Regions from separate parts of the Bacillus sp. FSL R7-0646 genome, predicted to be linked through region 2. Evidence: predicted binding sites of a transcription regulator. Region 2 holds the regulator's gene; each other region holds the start of a gene.
The links. Region 2 encodes LexA, which represses DNA repair genes until DNA is damaged. Its sites were predicted from a motif close to CGAACATATGTTCG; they were not measured.

Region 1 (5,630 bases), 830 kb from region 2:
AGGCCGGGGACAAATACAAGAACTTCAAGGAATTGCAGGAAAACGAAAAAAGCGGCTATGACATTGATTATCACGAAAAAGCGGGAAGCGACTGTTTAATCTTTTCGCCCCATGGAGGAAGAATAGAAGGCGGAGTGAGCGAGCTTGTCCGAGCTTTTAATGATGATTATTCAACTTATTTATTCGAAGGAAAAAAGGATGAGAACAACTCCGATCTTCATATTACCAGCACAAACTTTGACGAGCCTCTGGCATTGCAGAAAATAAAAGAACACCGCTATACCATCGCATTCCACGGCTATTCGGGCGACCGTCCGCACACGCTTGTGGGAGGAACGGACAGAAAGCTGGCAAAAGCCATCGTCAAATCTCTGAAAAAGTCTGACTTTTCCGCAGAATTGGTCAAAGTGGACGGGAAATTTGCCGGAACTGCTGAGGAAAACATCAATAATGAAAGCCAGACAGGAATGAGCGTGCAGCTTGAAATCAGCACGGCTCAGAGGAAAGAGTTTTTCGAAGACTTTTCCTATAAAGAGAGGGAAGAGACAAAAACGAGAACATTCCGAAAATATGTCAAGGCGGTCCGCAAGGTGCTGCAGGACAGATGCTGAAAATGGAAACTCATGTTATTCTGTGTATGAACTGCTAAAACATGAAGGAGGAATAAAAGAATGGAACGGAAAGACCGCATCGTTCAGGAATTTATGTCCCACCGCCTTGTGACAGAAGAACTCATTCAAAAAATTGATGAAAAACATCTCGATTACAAACCGACTGAAACGTCGATGCCAGCAAAGGAACTTGTCACGCATATGCTGCAATCTTTCTATACCTTTGCTTCGGCGGCAAAGGAAGGGAACGGAGAGCCTTTTAAAAAGAAGCCCGAAGAAACAGGGACAAGCTTGAGCGAGCTTGCCAAAACGTATACAGAAAAAACAAAAACGCTGCTTGAATCCTTTACGGATGAAGAATTGGATCGTGAAGTCGATTTGACCGGCGTCTTCGGACGAAAAGTAGCCGGCGAACAGCTGCTGCAGCTCGCGATCGGACACGAAATACACCACAAAGGCAATCTGTTTGTTTATGTCCGTGAAATGGGACACACGGATCTGCCTTTGTATGTAAAGATTCATTGATCCTGAGAGCCCTCCTTGAAAGAAAACCGGTTAAAAAGGAATACGAAAGCACCCGGGAGTACACATTATGAGTAAAAGCTAAAGGAGGGTGTCAGGTGAATACGCAGCGTGCCCAGGAAATCGTCGAATCACCCGATATGGTTGATGTTACTTATAACGGCAGGCCGATTTATATTCAGCGTGTCGACGAACAAAATGAAACCGCAAGAATCTTTCCGCTCGGCCAGCCGGAGAACGAGCAGGAAGTGCCGCTCGCAAATTTGAAAGAACATTAAAAAGAAACCCCTTCTGAGGAAGGGGTTTTGTTTTGGATTTGCCTGCCACACAGCCATCAAAAAAACACCCGAAAGACCGAGTGTTTAATTTATAATTTTCGCAAGTCCTCTTACTGCCAGCCTCAGCACATAAAACAATGGCTCAAGCAAATCGACGAGATAAAGATAATCCCATTTGTCATCATTACGTTTATTTTTTTTCTTCAACGAATGTTTCTCCTTTCTTGACGGTAATGGGGTTATTTCATATACGAGCATGCTTCCTATAAGTTTCAGATTACGGGTGAAATTTGTTTTTTCTGGAGGCCCATTGTTTTTGAAGCCAGCTTTTTTTATAAAGATAAGCGATCAATTCCATCCACATCTTAGGAAGCCTCTGCGGGAAACGGCTTTTTTTGTAAAGGGTTTGATAGGCTGTTTTTAAGTCATCCCACTGCCTGCATTCTTTCGTCTGCAAAAATCTGGCGACATCGATGACTTTGATTGTTCCAGACGGCGTCAGTATCAGGTTTCGGAGGTGGATATCGGATGGATTCAATCCTTTCCGCCTCGCATCGTTCAATGCGCGGTCGACCTCGCAGATCATGTCATCATCGATCCGAATGCCTTTGTTTAAACACTCATAAAAAGTATATCCTTTAATATACTCCATTAAAATATATGATGGCCCTGTTTCATATATATCAGGATAATAATTCGAATCAGAAAGCTTTTTGTAAATCTCCGCTTCCCTTGCGGCGATGTTCTTAAATTCGGGAAAAAAGACTTTAAGAGCCATTTCCCTGCCGCCCTCTTCAGTCAGCTTAAAAACGTATGCGCTCCTGCCTTTCCCGATCAATTCCAAGTCATCGGGTTTTTGGATAAGCTTGTTGAACTTTTTTTTCGTATCATACTTTACGGCTTCTGCATAGGTATGCGCCTTTTTCACGCTGAGCTCACCTTCTTTTTAAGGGCTGGTCAAACGAAAAACTCTCTATAATGTTGTTTATACATGAGAATGGGCTGTTTTGCACCTTAAATGCTTTTGAGTTCTTCATATTGGTTTGAAAATGTAACATTCGTAAACCGGTTGTCATCTAAAAAGAGATCGCTTGCTTTTTTAGATTAATTTTTAAAAGCGTTGGTCAAACTAAGGATATGATCGTTAAGGCAAAAAAGAAGGTGATATTGATGTACAGCCGAAGCAAGTTCAAAATCGGTTTATTGCTTATTGGAAGTCTGCTGGCCGCGCTCAGCTTTCACCTGGAGGCCTTGGCCGAAAAGCCGGCTAAAGTTCAAATCCAGCTTGAAAAGGTTTATCTGGACGGAGACGTTGGAATTGAGAATAAAGTAGAGGCCGCTCGCACACTGGAAGACTTTAAAGCTGCTTATAAAGGGTGGCAGCTCATCGATCAGAAAAAGGGGTTTATTCTGTTTCGCAAACAGGTGGACGACATTTCTCCCCTCAGCAAAACAAACGGTTATATCGGAGTGACTGAAGATGGCGTGATTTCGACTTTTCACGGTCGCCCGGGCATCTTATCAGAACCCATTCAATCGTTTTTTCAGATTGATATAAAGCGGCTGGAAAGCCGGATGGCGGATGATCTGCGCAAAGGGATACCATACCGCACGAAAAAGGAATTTGAACATGTCATTGAAGCCGTAAAATCATCCGGAAGCCAACATCATGTAGAAGATATGAAGACATGACGCTGTTATGTCTTTTTTCAGCTGCAGACAGAAGCTTTTTTAGCGAACATATGTTAACTTTTTCATTCTAGCTTTGCCTGTTTTGTGTTACAATGAAGAGCAGTCAAAGAGGTGAATGAACGTTGATCGAATTCGTAAAAGGGACGATTGATTATGTATCGCCCCAATATATTGTCATTGAAAACGGCGGGATCGGCTATCAGATCTTCACGCCAAATCCGTTTATTTATAAGAAAAACAGCAAAGAAACAATCTATACATACCATTATGTAAGAGAAGACACGAATGCGCTGTACGGCTTTTCGACAAGGGAAGAAAAAATGCTGTTTACGAAAATGCTGAATGTTACGGGGATCGGCCCAAAAGGAGCGCTTGCGATCCTCGCTTCCGGCGATCCGGGAGCGGTGATTGAAGCGATCGAGAATGAGGACGAAGCATTTCTCGTCAAATTTCCCGGCGTAGGCAAAAAAACGGCAAGGCAGATCATCCTTGACCTGAAAGGGAAGCTTGCGGATGCCGTTCCTGAAATCGCTGCCGATCTGTTTAACCATGAAGAGCGGGAGCAAATTCATGAAGCGGCAACGGCTCTTGAGGAAGCGCTTGAAGCATTGAGGGCGCTCGGCTATTCCGATCGGGAAATTAAAAAAGTCCAGCCTCATTTGAAAAAGGAAGAGGCGCTTTCGACAGATCAATACGTTAAAAAAGCATTGCAAAAATTGTTAAAGTAAGGTGATATCATGGATGAGCGGCTTGTATCAAGTGAACTAGACAACCATGAATCAGCGATTGAGCAAAGTCTGCGTCCGCAAAGACTTGCTCAGTATATCGGCCAGGAAAAAGTGAAAGATAACCTCAAGGTTTTCATCGAAGCTGCGAAAATGCGGGAGGAAACCCTTGACCATGTCTTATTGTACGGGCCGCCGGGATTGGGAAAAACGACGCTCGCCGCGATCATCGCCAACGAAATGGGAGTCAATCTCAGAACGACGTCAGGTCCGGCGATCGAGCGCCCCGGCGATTTGGCGGCGATATTAACGGCTCTGGAGCCAGGTGACGTTTTATTTATAGACGAGATCCACCGCCTGCACCGTTCGATCGAAGAGGTGCTGTATCCTGCGATGGAAGATTTCTGCCTTGATATCGTGATCGGCAAAGGACCGTCGGCACGTTCTGTGAGGCTCGATCTTCCTCCTTTTACCCTCGTCGGCGCGACCACAAGGGTTGGGCTTTTAACCGCGCCTCTCAGGGACAGGTTCGGCGTTCTGTCGAGGCTTGAGTATTACACGCGTGATGAGCTTTCAGAGATCGTGATCAGAACGGCAGAGCTGTTTGAAGTCGACATCGATTCGCTCTCGGCTCTCGAAATCGCGAGACGGTCAAGAGGGACGCCGCGGATTGCCAACAGGCTTTTAAGGAGGGTCAGGGATTTTGCCCAGGTGCTTGGAAACAGCTCCATCACAGAGGAAGTGGCGGTTGATGCGCTTGAACGCCTCCAGGTTGATAAACTCGGGCTTGACCATATCGACCGCAAGCTTTTGATGGGCATGATCGAAAAATTTGGCGGCGGCCCCGTCGGCATCGATACGATTTCGGCTACTATCGGTGAGGAGTCTCACACGATTGAGGATGTGTATGAGCCGTATCTTCTTCAAATCGGTTTTATTCAAAGAACGCCGCGGGGGCGCATCGTAACCCCTGATGTTTACAGCCACTTTAAAATGGAGGTTCCGAACCATGACTGAATTTCCAAAGATTTTAATGGTGCTGGGCGCCGTCATTTTTGGCATCGGTTTATTCATGCAAGTCATCGGCAGGCTTCCCGGCGACATTTTTGTGAAAAAGGGAAACGTGACGTTTTTCTTTCCGGTTGTTACATGCATTGTCATCAGCATCATTCTGTCCGTCGTGTTTTCATTCTTCGGACGAATGAAATGATGCGATATTCAAGTCTATAGATAGAGTAAGGTGAAAAAAGATGAAAGTAGAATTATTCGATTTTGACTTGCCTGAACGCCTCATCGCACAGGTTCCTTTAAAAGAGCGGGATGCGTCCAGGCTGATGGTGCTGGATAAAAAAACAGGGGAGATCACTCACAGCACGTTTAAGCACGTGATTGATTTTCTGAACGCGGGCGATTGCATCGTTCTGAACGATACGAGGGTGCTGCCGGCCCGCTTGTACGGAGTCAAGGAAGAGACGGGAGCAAAGGTTGAAGTTCTTCTGTTAAAACAGGAGGAAGGGGACGTCTGGGAAACGCTTGTCAAGCCCGCAAAGCGGGTCAAGCGCGGAACTGTTCTTTCGTTCGGTGACGGCCGTCTAACGGCGGTCTGCACAGAAGAGCTCGAGCACGGCGGCAGAAAAATTGAATTCCGCTATGAAGGGATTTTTTACGAGGTGCTCGAGTCGCTCGGTGAAATGCCTCTGCCTCCTTATATTAAAGAACAGCTCGATGACAGGGAGCGCTATCAGACGGTTTACTCAAAGAAACAAGGATCGGCGGCTGCGCCGACGGCCGGGCTGCATTTT
Region 2 (5,630 bases):
TCTTCATTTGACTGCGAACACGCCATAATTGCGCGGCATAAGGAATAAGATATCCAACATATCCTATAACGATGCCCGTGCAGGAGGAATCCGTCTTTTAAGTTGATGATTTCACAATGATAAAATTTTTTTCTATTAAATTTTAAAAAAATGAAACTTTAAGTTCATATGAACGTAAACATAAGTGAAATGATTTTATTTAGTCATACGATCAATCAACAAATGCAAAAGGGGTGAAACAAAAGTGAAAGTCATGATTGGTTCGATCATATTGCTGCTCATTATAGGGTTTGGCGTATGGCTTATGTTGAGCCCGCTTTTTAAAAAAGTCGGAAGCGGGGCGACCAAAATAAAGAAAACGCTGGAGGACGACAAAGATGAATGAAAAACAACCAAAGAAAAATAAAAACAAAACGCTGCTCGGCGGAATCATTGTCGCTGCCGCTTTAATTATTGGAGGATTCACGGCCTCCCTGTTCATCGAGAAAATCCCGAACGGATATGTCGGCGTCGTTTATTCCCCGAATGGCGGGGTAAAATCGGAAACGCTGGATCAAGGCTGGCATTTAGTCGGGCTGTTTGACAAAGTCACAAGATATCCGGTACGGATGCAGACTGTAAACAATCAGGATATTCAAGTGGCTACTTCCGACGGCAAAAACATCTCAATGGACATTGCCTACAACTATGTCGTTCAGCCTGATAAAGTCGTAGAATTGTTTAATAAATTCGGAGCGGTCGATATTGAATCAATCGAAAACAGCTACTTGAAAACAAGGCTGTGGGACGCTGCGAGAAAGTCGATTTCCAAATATTCCGTCATTGATACATACGGACAAAAATCATCTGATGCCGCTGCAGAAATTCAAAAAACATTTGCAGATGATATGAAGGGGCTCGGCTTTGTCATTGACGATTTAACACTCGGCGTGCCGAAGCCTGATAAAGCGACTCAGGAAGCGATTGACGCGCGCGTGAAGTCTTCGCAGGAACTGGAAAGAACACAGACGGAGCTGAAGATCGCCGAAGCGGAAGCGAAAAAGAAAAAGATCGAAGCCCAAGGTATTGCCGAGTACAACGAAATTATTAAAAAGTCGATGTCGGATGAAATGATCAAGTATCAATGGATCCAAAAATGGGACGGAAAAATGCCTAAAGCGACCGGATCGAATTCCCTGATCCAGATTCCAACCGATGAGAAAGGAAAATAAAACGAAAAAAATCCCTTGCCAAGGGATTTTTTTCGTCTCGGGCGCACGTATATAATGGTGTTAACAATCGTTTCTGAGACAGGGGGTAAGATGTTGTTTGCTCCGGAAGCCATTCTCCGTACGTGGAGAAAATTTGACTCTTTTCCGATGGAAACGCTGACAAAAGCATGGTTTTATCATCAGGCAGGAGATGGGAGACAGCGGGAAGTATCGATGATGAAGGAGCACTATCAAGAGTACGGGATTGCCGGCAATTGTTTTGACCTTTCGATTTGGCTGCTGGATGAGTTCACAAAAGACGGAGTGGAAGCTTTTCCAATCGGCCGTTCGTTCAAAACGGAACGCGCGCATGCCGCAGTCATCGCCCTTGATGAAAGAGGCCGGCGCTTTTTGTGTGATCTGGGAGACCAATGGCTGCATCCGATTCTGATCGATTGCGAATCTGAAGATTATACCAATGAAAAGCTGGGCGGTTTTTTCCCTGCCGCACAAGTTCAAGTCATGCCGACAGCCGGCGGAGTTGAGGTCCTTTACCATCGGCCGAACGGAAAGGTGTCGACTCAAGTCTACAATACAGACCCTGTTGACATGTCCGTTTTTTTAAAGGCGGCTGAATACTCGCAGGCGGCATTGAAGCCTGCGCCTTTACTGGAATGCAGAATTCCGTTTCAGCATGAAATCGCCCATTGGGAATTCAGCGGCTGGGACATATATCTTAGTACGAGCAAAGGATTATACAGAGAAGCGAAGCCGGACACAATCGAAGGATGGACTGAAAAAATCCACGATATCTCAGGATACGATAAAAATGTTCTCAAGAAAGCATTGGAGATTTATCAAACCCGCGCGTGATCTTAAACCTTGAAAAAAACTCATTTTATACATATCATGTGGAAAGAGGAGAGGATAAGATGAGCCATTATGACCAGCAATACAATGCAATCATACAAAAAATTATTGAATCAGGGATCTCCGATGAAGAATATCAGGTTCGGACGAAGTGGGATTCAGACGGAACGCCGGCTCATACGCTGAGCATCATGAGCGAAAAAATGCGGTTTGACAATTCAGAAGTGCCGATTTTGACGACGAAGAAGGTGGCGTGGAAAACGGCCATTAAAGAGCTGCTTTGGATTTGGCAGCTGAAATCCAATGATGTTCAAGTTCTGAATGATATGGGGGTTCATATTTGGGATCAATGGCGTCTTGAAGACGGCACAATCGGAGCAGCGTACGGCTATCAATTAGGGAAGAAAAACAGAACGGTTAACGGCCAGAAAGTCGATCAAGTGGATTATTTGCTTCATCAGTTAAAGCATAACCCTTCTTCACGCAGGCATTTGACCATGCTGTGGAATCCCGATGATTTGGATGGCATGGCTTTGACGCCCTGCGTCTATGAGACGCAATGGTATGTGAAAGAAGGAAAGCTCTCTTTAGAAGTAAGAGCGAGAAGCAACGACATGGCGCTTGGCAACCCGTTCAATGTGTTTCAATATAATGTCTTGCAGCGCATGATCGCGCAAGTCCTCGGTTATGAGCTGGGCGAATACATCTTCAACATCGGTGACTGCCACATCTATACCCGTCACATCGACAATTTAAACATTCAGATGAAACGCGAGCAGTATGAAGCGCCAAAGCTATGGATCAACCCGGATATCAAAAATTTTTATGACTTTACAATCGATGATTTTAAATTAATCGACTATAAGCACGGCGACAAGCTGACATTTGAAGTTGCCGTATGAACAGGCGGATTTCCCGCCTGTTTTTTTGTACAGTGATGAAAAACGGCCTTGGAGGATGATTCAAGAAGATACAGACATATAATACGGCAAGACAGGCACAAGGGCTGTCGATATGGAGCTGTTTGCGGGAATTCATTAAAACACGCGGCTGAAGTTATGTTTTTACCAACGATATCAACGGTTCATGTTCTGATGCAAAAGCGATGACGTGCAGCATCTTAAAAAATAACGTCATAGAAGAATAAACGTTCATTTACACAATCTAAACGTCTTTTTCACAAAGAACCCGAAAAGCAAAAACAATTCTCTCTTAATCTGTTAGTAACACCAGCATATACAAGAGGAGGTTGTTTTTGTCATGATCAAAAAATGGGCGGTTCATCTGCTGTTTTCCGCATTGGTACTGCTTGGGCTTTCGGGAGGCGCCGCATATTCTCCTCAGCATGCCGAAGGTGCTGCAAGGTATGACGACATATTGTATTTTCCGGCATCACGCTATCCCGAAACCGGCGCTCATATCAGCGACGCAATCAAAGCGGGGCATTCAGATGTCTGCACGATTGAAAGATCGGGAGCGGATAAGCGCCGCCAGGAATCACTGAAGGGGATTCCGACTAAGCCGGGCTTTGACCGTGACGAATGGCCGATGGCCATGTGTGAAGAAGGGGGCAAAGGAGCGTCTGTCAGATATGTCAGCTCATCGGATAACCGCGGAGCCGGCTCCTGGGTCGGGAACAGGCTGAGCGGTTTCGCCGACGGGACGAGAATTTTGTTTATCGTTCAATAAAAGGCGAAAAACAAATATCTTTCCTTTGGGAAACATTTTTGTTGACAGGAAAATCGTTGTGGGGGATAATGGTAATGTAAGCATATTATCATTCCCTCTGTTTCAGGTTCGCATCCTTCATTGCCGAATGGATGTGAGCCTGTTTTTTCGTGCAAAAAAACCGCCGACCGGCGGTTTTGCTGATGAGTCCGTGTTTTAATGAACAGTGCGGAAAACGCCGATGACTTTTCCGAGAATCGTCACATTCTGAAGGATGATCGGCTCCATCGTCGGGTTTTCCGGCTGAAGGCGGATATGGGTTTCCTCCTTGAAAAACCGCTTAACAGTCGCTTCGTCGTCTTCGGTCATCGCAACGACGATATCCCCGTTGTTTGCGGTGTTCTGCTGCTTGACAATCACATAATCTTGATCAAGAATTCCGGCATCGATCATGCTTTCTCCCATGATCTCCAGCATGAAGACGTGCTCATCCGGCGGCGCCAGGCGTTCGGGAAGCGGAAAGTATTCCTCGATGTTTTCGACTGCGGTAATCGGTGTACCGGCGGTCACCTTTCCGATGACCGGGACATTGACAACCTGGTTTTTCGGAATATGAATTTCCTCCTCTGTATCGAGAATTTCGATCGCTCTCGGCTTCGTCGGATCCCTTCTGATCAATCCCTTCGTTTCAAGCCTTGCCAAGTGGCCGTGTACCGTTGAACTTGACGCCAGGCCGACCGCTTCTCCGATCTCCCTGACGGAAGGCGGATAGCCTTTGCGCTTCACTTCTTCTTTAATGAAACGCAAAATATCAAGTTGTCTTTTTGATAGCTTCGTCATTTTTTGCACCTCAAAACGTCGATTTTAGCTAGATTATAGCATGTTTTTCCTCTGAGTACAAACATAGGTTCGAAAAAAACGATTGACAGAAACATTTGTTCGTATGTATACTGAAGTCACAAAAACCGAACAAACATTCTGGGGTGATGGATATGAAAAAAGAATCATTGATTTTTGTCAGTCTGTTTACTGCTATGATCAGCTGCTGTATTCTGTTTGTGTCTTTTGCCGGTAAGATCGAAGAAAGAAAGCAATATGTTAAAATAGAAGTGCAAGAAGGCGATACATTGTGGGAGCTGGCCGACCGGATCAAAGGCGGAAAAACCGCTGACAAACACAAATTCATCGAATGGGTCGCCGATAAAAACAATCTGCCGACCTCTGTCATTAAACCGGGAGATGTCTTGATCCTGCCGGTAGCCAAACAGCACTCCGATCAATATCAGCTTGCAGTTGTAGAATAAGAGATTGAGGGGATTTCCATGAATGCGATTATTTACACCAGGGTAAGCACTGCGAAGGAGCAGCAGGAAACCTCATTAAAGCGGCAGGAGGAAGAGCTTAAGTCGCTTGCCGCCGAACACGGGATGAACGTCGTGAGCGTCATTTCCGAACAGGCGAGCGGATATGAAATGGACCGCGACGGCGTCTTCGATCTGCTCGAGGAAATCAAAACATCAGACATCGACGCGGTTTTAATACAGGATGATACGCGGCTTGGAAGAGGGAATGCCAAAATTGCCCTTCTTCACTGTTTATATAAAGAAGGCGTTCAAATCTACACGCTGGCTCACCGCGGAAAGCTCGAGCTTTCCGAAGCGGACTCGATGGTTTTGGAGATTGTCGGCATTGTCGAGGAATACCAGCGGAAAATACATAACCTGAAAATTAAGCGGGGAATGAAGAAGGCGGTCGAAAACGGCTACCGCCCGGAGAGGAACCTAAAACACCGCAATGAAGGCGGCGGGAGAGAGCGAATCGAAGCGCCTCTTTCAGAAATCGTCAGGCTCAGGGAGAACAAGCTGACGTTTGCGGAGATTGCAGCCGTGTTGAGAGGCTTCG
Region 3 (5,630 bases), 480 kb from region 2:
GTTTCAGATTTGGAAGCGTCGAAGCGCTTTTGGGGCTGGTTTCTCGGGGAGCTCGGCTATGAGGTTTTTCAACAATGGGAAGGCGGCATCAGCTGGAAAGCAAACGGCGCCTATCTCGTGCTTGTGCAGGCGAAAGAGCAGTTTATCAAAGCGGGTTATCACAGGTGCCGCGTCGGCTTAAACCATCTTGCTTTTTACGCGGCATCCAAAGAGCAGGTCGACGAAATGACAATGAAACTGAGAGAGCGGGGATGCCGCATTTTATATGAAGACAGACATCCGTTTGCCGGCGGAAACGGGCATTATGCCTTGTATACCGAAGATCCGGACCGCATCAAAGTTGAACTTGCTGCCCCTTGAGGCGGGCGGCAGCCGAAGGCCGGCCTTTGTTCGAGCCGGCCTGTTTTCAATTAATGCTGCATCGTTTTTTTCGAACTTAAATTGACTTTTGCTTCATCCATTTTGAGTTTCCGGTAGGCTGCTACCAGGAAAGGAACGCCGCAAATGGTGGCAGCAGACAGGATTGCAAAAGTGAAAAACGGTTTTTCCGCTCCAAAGGTGTCCAGCAGCATTCCCCCCGCCCAAGGGCCGACCACGCTTCCAAGCTGGGTGAAGCCCATAGCCCCAAAGTAAGTGCCTTTCAGCTCAGGCCGGGCAATCCGGTCGACCAGTAAATCCATCATCGAAAAGAGAAGCACCTCCCCGATCGTAAACACGATAATGATCAAGACAATGGACCATAGATCATGGAAAAAAGAGAGGCTGAACAGGCTTCCACTAATCAGCACATTTCCTGCAATCAGCGATAAAATCGGTGAAAACCGTTTGGCGATATGTACGATCGGGTACTGTACGGCAAGAACGGCCAAGGCATTCAGCGTCAGCATCATGCCGAACACTTTCGTCCCGTCTTCAATGAACGGGCTGGCCGCCATGTATTGTGCAAGCGTCGATGTGAAGTGGGAATATCCGAACAAACAAAGAATCGAACCGATTAGCGTAATCGTAAATACCCGGTCTGTTTTTGTCACCTCCAGCGCGTCCCGCACTTTTATACGCTTATTACGCTCAGCTGCCGGTACGGTGTGGTGTTTAAATTGAATGACCAGCACCGCCGCATAAATAAAATAAATGAAAGCCGCAATGAAAAACGGCAGCGTCGTTTTGGAAGATCCGAGATACAGGCCTAAAAGCGGGCCGAAGACGACGCCGAGGTTGATCGCGGTATAGCGGAGATTAAAGACGAAAAGGCGCGTTTCGGGTTTGGATACGTCTGAAAGCAGCGCTCTTGAAGTCGGTTCAAACAAAGCGCGGCATAATCCGTTTAAGGCATTCATGATAAAGAATGTCCAGACATGATCGGCGAGTGCAAAACCGGCGAACACGAACGTCCAGCCGAAAATCGAGACGAGCATGATGGTTTTCCGGCCGAACCTGTCTGATAAGTACCCGCCATAAAAGCTTGCCGCAATTCCGATCAGAGAGCTCGCTGCAATGACAGCTCCCGCAAAGCCGGAAGAGGCGCCTTTCACTTGTGTCAAATAAATTGCTAAAAAAGGGATGCTCATGGCTGTTCCCATGCGTCCGAAAATGGTTCCGACAATAATGGTCCAGCTGAGCGGGTGGATGTTCTGCCATTTTTGTTTCATGATAAACTCTCCGTTACGTTTTTATTTGTTTATCATACATGAAACAGATGGCGGTGAATAGAGGAATTTCTAAATGCTGGGTGATAAAAGGCTTCCTGTACAAAGGAAGCCGCAAAGAAAAATCGTTTTATGATGAGAACAAGCCTTGATTTGTGACATAATCATAGATGACATCCTCGATATGGGCATGCAGCCCTTCATTCGGCTCCTCGATCCGCCTTTCCTGCAAAGCCAGCTTCAGGATTTCTTTTTCGCCGGGGCTGAGCGGATCGGTTGCAACATTGCGTCCGTACTGCTTCAGCGCCTGTCCGAGCATTTTTTCAATCAGTTTCTCATCCATTTGTCTTCTCCTTTAGGAGCGCTTTTTCTTTTATCTTACTAAGAAAAACTGATGTTCTCAAGAGAGCATTCAATTTGAATCATCAAACTGAATAAGGCGAAATTCCGAACTGGAATGGTCAACCATGTCACCTTCTTTCCAAAGAAGGTGTTTTTTATTGCTTTCCGCCAGGATTTTCTTTGGATAAAATTACGCCTGGAAATCGAACGTATATTCGGAGTATAGTATTCATACACTAATTGTGCGAACATCAGTTCTTCTGGAGGGAGAGTATGGATTACAGTCAATATCCGTCGCGTTCGGTTTTGTGCGTTGATATGCGGAGCTTTTATGCAAGCTGCGCCGCAGTCCTGCTCGGACTTGACCCGATGACTTGCTTCTTGGCGGTTGTCGGAAACACGGAGCGGCAGGGAAGCATCGTTCTCGCTGCTTCTCCGGCTCTGAAAAGAGAGTTCGGCGTTCAAACGGGAACAAGGCTTTATCAGCTGCCGGATGATCCGCGCATCAAGCTGGTCAATCCGAAGATGGGGCTGTTTGTCCGTGTTTCTACAGAGCTCACCCGGCTGTTCTGCCGCTATGTGCCGCCTGATGCCATTCATACGTACAGCGTGGATGAAAGCTTTATTCAGGTGGACGGTGTTGAAAGCATGTGGGGAGACGCCCGAACGATTGCGATGAAAATTCAAGATGATATGGAAAGGGAGTTTGGCCTTCCCTGTGCTGTCGGAATCGGACCGAATCTGCTGATGGCAAAGCTGTGCCTTGACCTTGAAGCGAAAAAATCAGCAGGCGGGGTGGCCGTTTGGGGCTACGAAGACGTGAAAACGAAGCTGTGGCCGCTGTCTCCGCTGCGCCGCATGTGGGGAATCGGCTCCAGGCTGGAAAAGACGTTAAACCGGATGGGGATTTTTACAGTCGGCCAGCTGGCGCACTATGATCTCAGTCGGCTTGAGAAAACATTCGGGGTGATGGGAAACCAGCTCTATTATCACGCTTGGGGCATCGATCTTTCAGCGATTGGAGCGCCGCTCATGGAGGGGCAGGTCAGCTATGGAAAAAGCCAGATTCTGCTTCGCGATTATCCGAATCCGGAGGAAGTCAAGCATGTCATTCTTGAAATGTGTGAGGAAGTGGCCAAAAGGGCGCGCGCCCACCGCCAGGCGGGCCGGACCGTCAGTCTCGGCATCGAATACAGCCGCGATGAGCTTGGCGGCGGATTTTACCGTTCAAAAACAATGGAAAGCCCTTCAAATGTCACGCTTGATCTTTACCATACATGTCTGGCACTGTTCGAGCGGTTTTATGCCGGCAAAACGGTTCGGAAAATTTCCGTCTCTTTGTCCAATATTCAAGATGACACCAATATGCAGCTTGATCTTTTTCGCCCCGATCAGGAAAAGAAGCGGCAGCTCGGGTATGTGATGGACGGCATCAGAGAACGGTACGGCTCAACAGCGCTTTTGCGGGCCGTTTCCTACACAAACGCCGGGACGGCCCGTCTGCGGTCAAAATTGGTCGGAGGCCATCAGGCATAGAAAGGAGAATCATTTATGCTTCGCGACAGAGGCAGTATCAAATGGGTTTCCATGATGCTGCCTGAGCACGTGGAATTGCTCAGGGAATATCATGAAAGCTTTCAAAAAATCAAAAAACCGATCCTGGATGAACAAAAATATGAAGAATTCAATGAAATCATTTGTGAAGCGATGGCAGAAAACAGGTTTTTGCAATTTGCTTATTACCGGCAGGGGGAAGTGAAAACGCTCGCCGGCCGGATTCACTATGCTGACGCTCTGAAAAGGGAGCTGCGGATCGTAAGCCGGGCGGATGAAATTTGCATTTTAAAGATAGAGGATATCATTGAGATTGAATACGATTGTCGTTTATAATGGAATCAGTATTCGGAGGTGGATAAAATGGTAAATGACATTCATTTGCCGACTGCAGCGTCTCATGCAAAGCCTGTTATCTTGAAAGGCGATACTTTGCATGAGGCGGGGTTATAAACAAATCGCCTGACAGAGCAAGGTATCATTTCTGATCATCCGGCTTTGCACCTTATTTTAAAATATAGATCTATAAATAAGGAGCTGGCAGAAATGAAGACACCTTTTATCAGAAATGACCAATATAATTTTATTAAGTTTCAAACGGACAGCCTCGTCCAGGGACATGCGAACATCAATGACGAAAACGTCCTTGACGCTTTGAAGTGCAATGCGCTGGATCAAGTGTTCAACCTGTTTCTTGATCTCAGCAGCGATCAAAAGTCTTTGCTGGAGAAGCTGGCAGAAGTGGAAGACAGCGGTGAAGCGGTGCGCTTTTTAGCTGAATTAAAACTTCATGTGATTCCATTTCAGAATGTAACGGTAAAGACTGCTAAAAAGCTGTTCTCTAAAGTGAAAAAACTAAAGACGCCCGAATTTGAGCAGATGGATTTCAGCGGATATTCCTACCTGGGATGGAACGATGCAGGATCAGGCAGGAAATACATGATTGTGGACGTCGGCGGAAAGCTGACCGGAATCCACGGCACCATCAAATCCAGCAATAAAAAAGGAATCTGCTCGATATGCAACAGGACCGAAGAGATCGGACTGTTCATGGCCCGCGTGAAAAGCGGGAAAGAAACCTATACGGACAGAGGCAATTACATTTGCTGTGACAGTGAAAAATGCAATCAAAATTTGATGACGCTGGATCATCTGAACCATTTCGTCGCACAATTAACGAAAGAATAAACGTAAACACCCCGGCTAAAGCTTAGCCGGGGTGTTTTAATGATTTCGGTCTTTGGCCTGCCTCTCTCGCAGCACTGCGCTCTCCGAAAAGCCGGGTGGTCAGCCCGGGAACAGCCATGCATAAGAATACGGAACGCCCAAGGCTGAATAAAAGAAAAGCGAGCCACAGCCCATGGTTTCCGAAAGCGGGGACAGCGGTAAAAAAGGCGGCCAGGAAGACGAGAACAGCCAAAAACATTGAATTTCTGACCGGGCCTATTTCGGTGGCGCCTGTGAAAATCCCGTAAAAAACGAGTCCGAAACTTGCGGCCAAAGGAAAGAGAGCGATCCAAACATCGTAAGTTTTCGCTGCTTCCAGAACGCTTTCAAGCGGTGTAAACAATGGAAGGATCGCATTTCTCAAGAGAAAGTAGCCGACTGAAAGCAGCGCGGCCGAGATCAGCGACCACTGGATCGAAAGGGAAAGCGTACGGGAATAGAGATCCCGATCCATTCTTCCAACGGCTTTCCCGGCAAAGATGCTCGATGCATTGGCAAACCCGTCAAAAACATAAGCCATCAAATAATGAATTTGAATCAAGATCGCATTTGCGGCTAAAATTTCAGCGCCGAAGCCGGCTCCTTTAGCCGTAAATAAATTGAAAACCGTCAAAAGGCACAATGTCCGAATCAATAGATCTCGGTTGACAACCATCATTTTTTTAAACGGTTTCGGGTCGAATAAAAGCTTGACGGACGGCAGCTTAAACGGCATGGCGGCATTCGTTTTCACAAGCCAGCAGCCGATCAGGCAGCCCGTCACATCCGAAATCAAAGTGGCTAGAGCGATGCCGTATACTTCCATGTGAAAGACGTAGACAAAAACGATGTCAAGCACGATATTCAAGACGTTCATCGAAA

Region 1: ruvA (Holliday junction branch migration protein RuvA) is a predicted target of LexA. The motif match lies at 3,147-3,160, and genes of this name have one in related genera.
Region 3: MKY62_RS12545 (YqzH family protein) is a predicted target of LexA. The motif match lies at 2,193-2,206, and genes of this name have one in related genera.

What each region holds. Positions count from the first base shown of each region.
Region 1 covers NZ_CP150217.1:2,780,998-2,786,627, reverse strand. The annotation lists gene MKY62_RS14495 (poly-gamma-glutamate hydrolase family protein) at 1-611, shown strand, start outside; gene MKY62_RS14490 (DinB family protein) at 672-1,136, shown strand; gene MKY62_RS14485 (small acid-soluble spore protein H) at 1,232-1,411, shown strand; gene MKY62_RS14480 (protein kinase family protein) at 1,689-2,339, opposite strand; gene MKY62_RS14475 (intercompartmental signaling factor BofC) at 2,582-3,103, shown strand; gene ruvA (Holliday junction branch migration protein RuvA) at 3,226-3,831, shown strand; gene ruvB (Holliday junction branch migration DNA helicase RuvB) at 3,841-4,845, shown strand; gene MKY62_RS14460 (DUF2905 domain-containing protein) at 4,838-5,038, shown strand; gene queA (tRNA preQ1(34) S-adenosylmethionine ribosyltransferase-isomerase QueA) at 5,079-5,630, shown strand, end outside.
Region 2 covers NZ_CP150217.1:1,946,711-1,952,340, forward strand. The annotation lists gene MKY62_RS10005 (hypothetical protein) at 245-385, shown strand; gene MKY62_RS10010 (prohibitin family protein) at 378-1,211, shown strand; gene MKY62_RS10015 (hypothetical protein) at 1,302-2,063, shown strand; gene MKY62_RS10020 (thymidylate synthase) at 2,123-2,962, shown strand; gene MKY62_RS10025 (NucA/NucB deoxyribonuclease domain-containing protein) at 3,321-3,749, shown strand; gene lexA (transcriptional repressor LexA) at 3,945-4,568, opposite strand; gene yneA (cell division suppressor protein YneA) at 4,721-5,032, shown strand; gene MKY62_RS10040 (recombinase family protein) at 5,051-5,630, shown strand, end outside.
Region 3 covers NZ_CP150217.1:2,425,347-2,430,976, reverse strand. The annotation lists gene MKY62_RS12555 (VOC family protein) at 1-360, shown strand, start outside; gene MKY62_RS12550 (MFS transporter) at 411-1,649, opposite strand; gene MKY62_RS12545 (YqzH family protein) at 1,777-1,989, opposite strand; gene MKY62_RS12540 (UV-damage repair protein uvrX) at 2,262-3,524, shown strand; gene MKY62_RS12535 (YolD-like family protein) at 3,540-3,878, shown strand; gene MKY62_RS12530 (elongation factor G-binding protein) at 4,089-4,730, shown strand; gene MKY62_RS12525 (MATE family efflux transporter) at 4,753-5,630, opposite strand, start outside.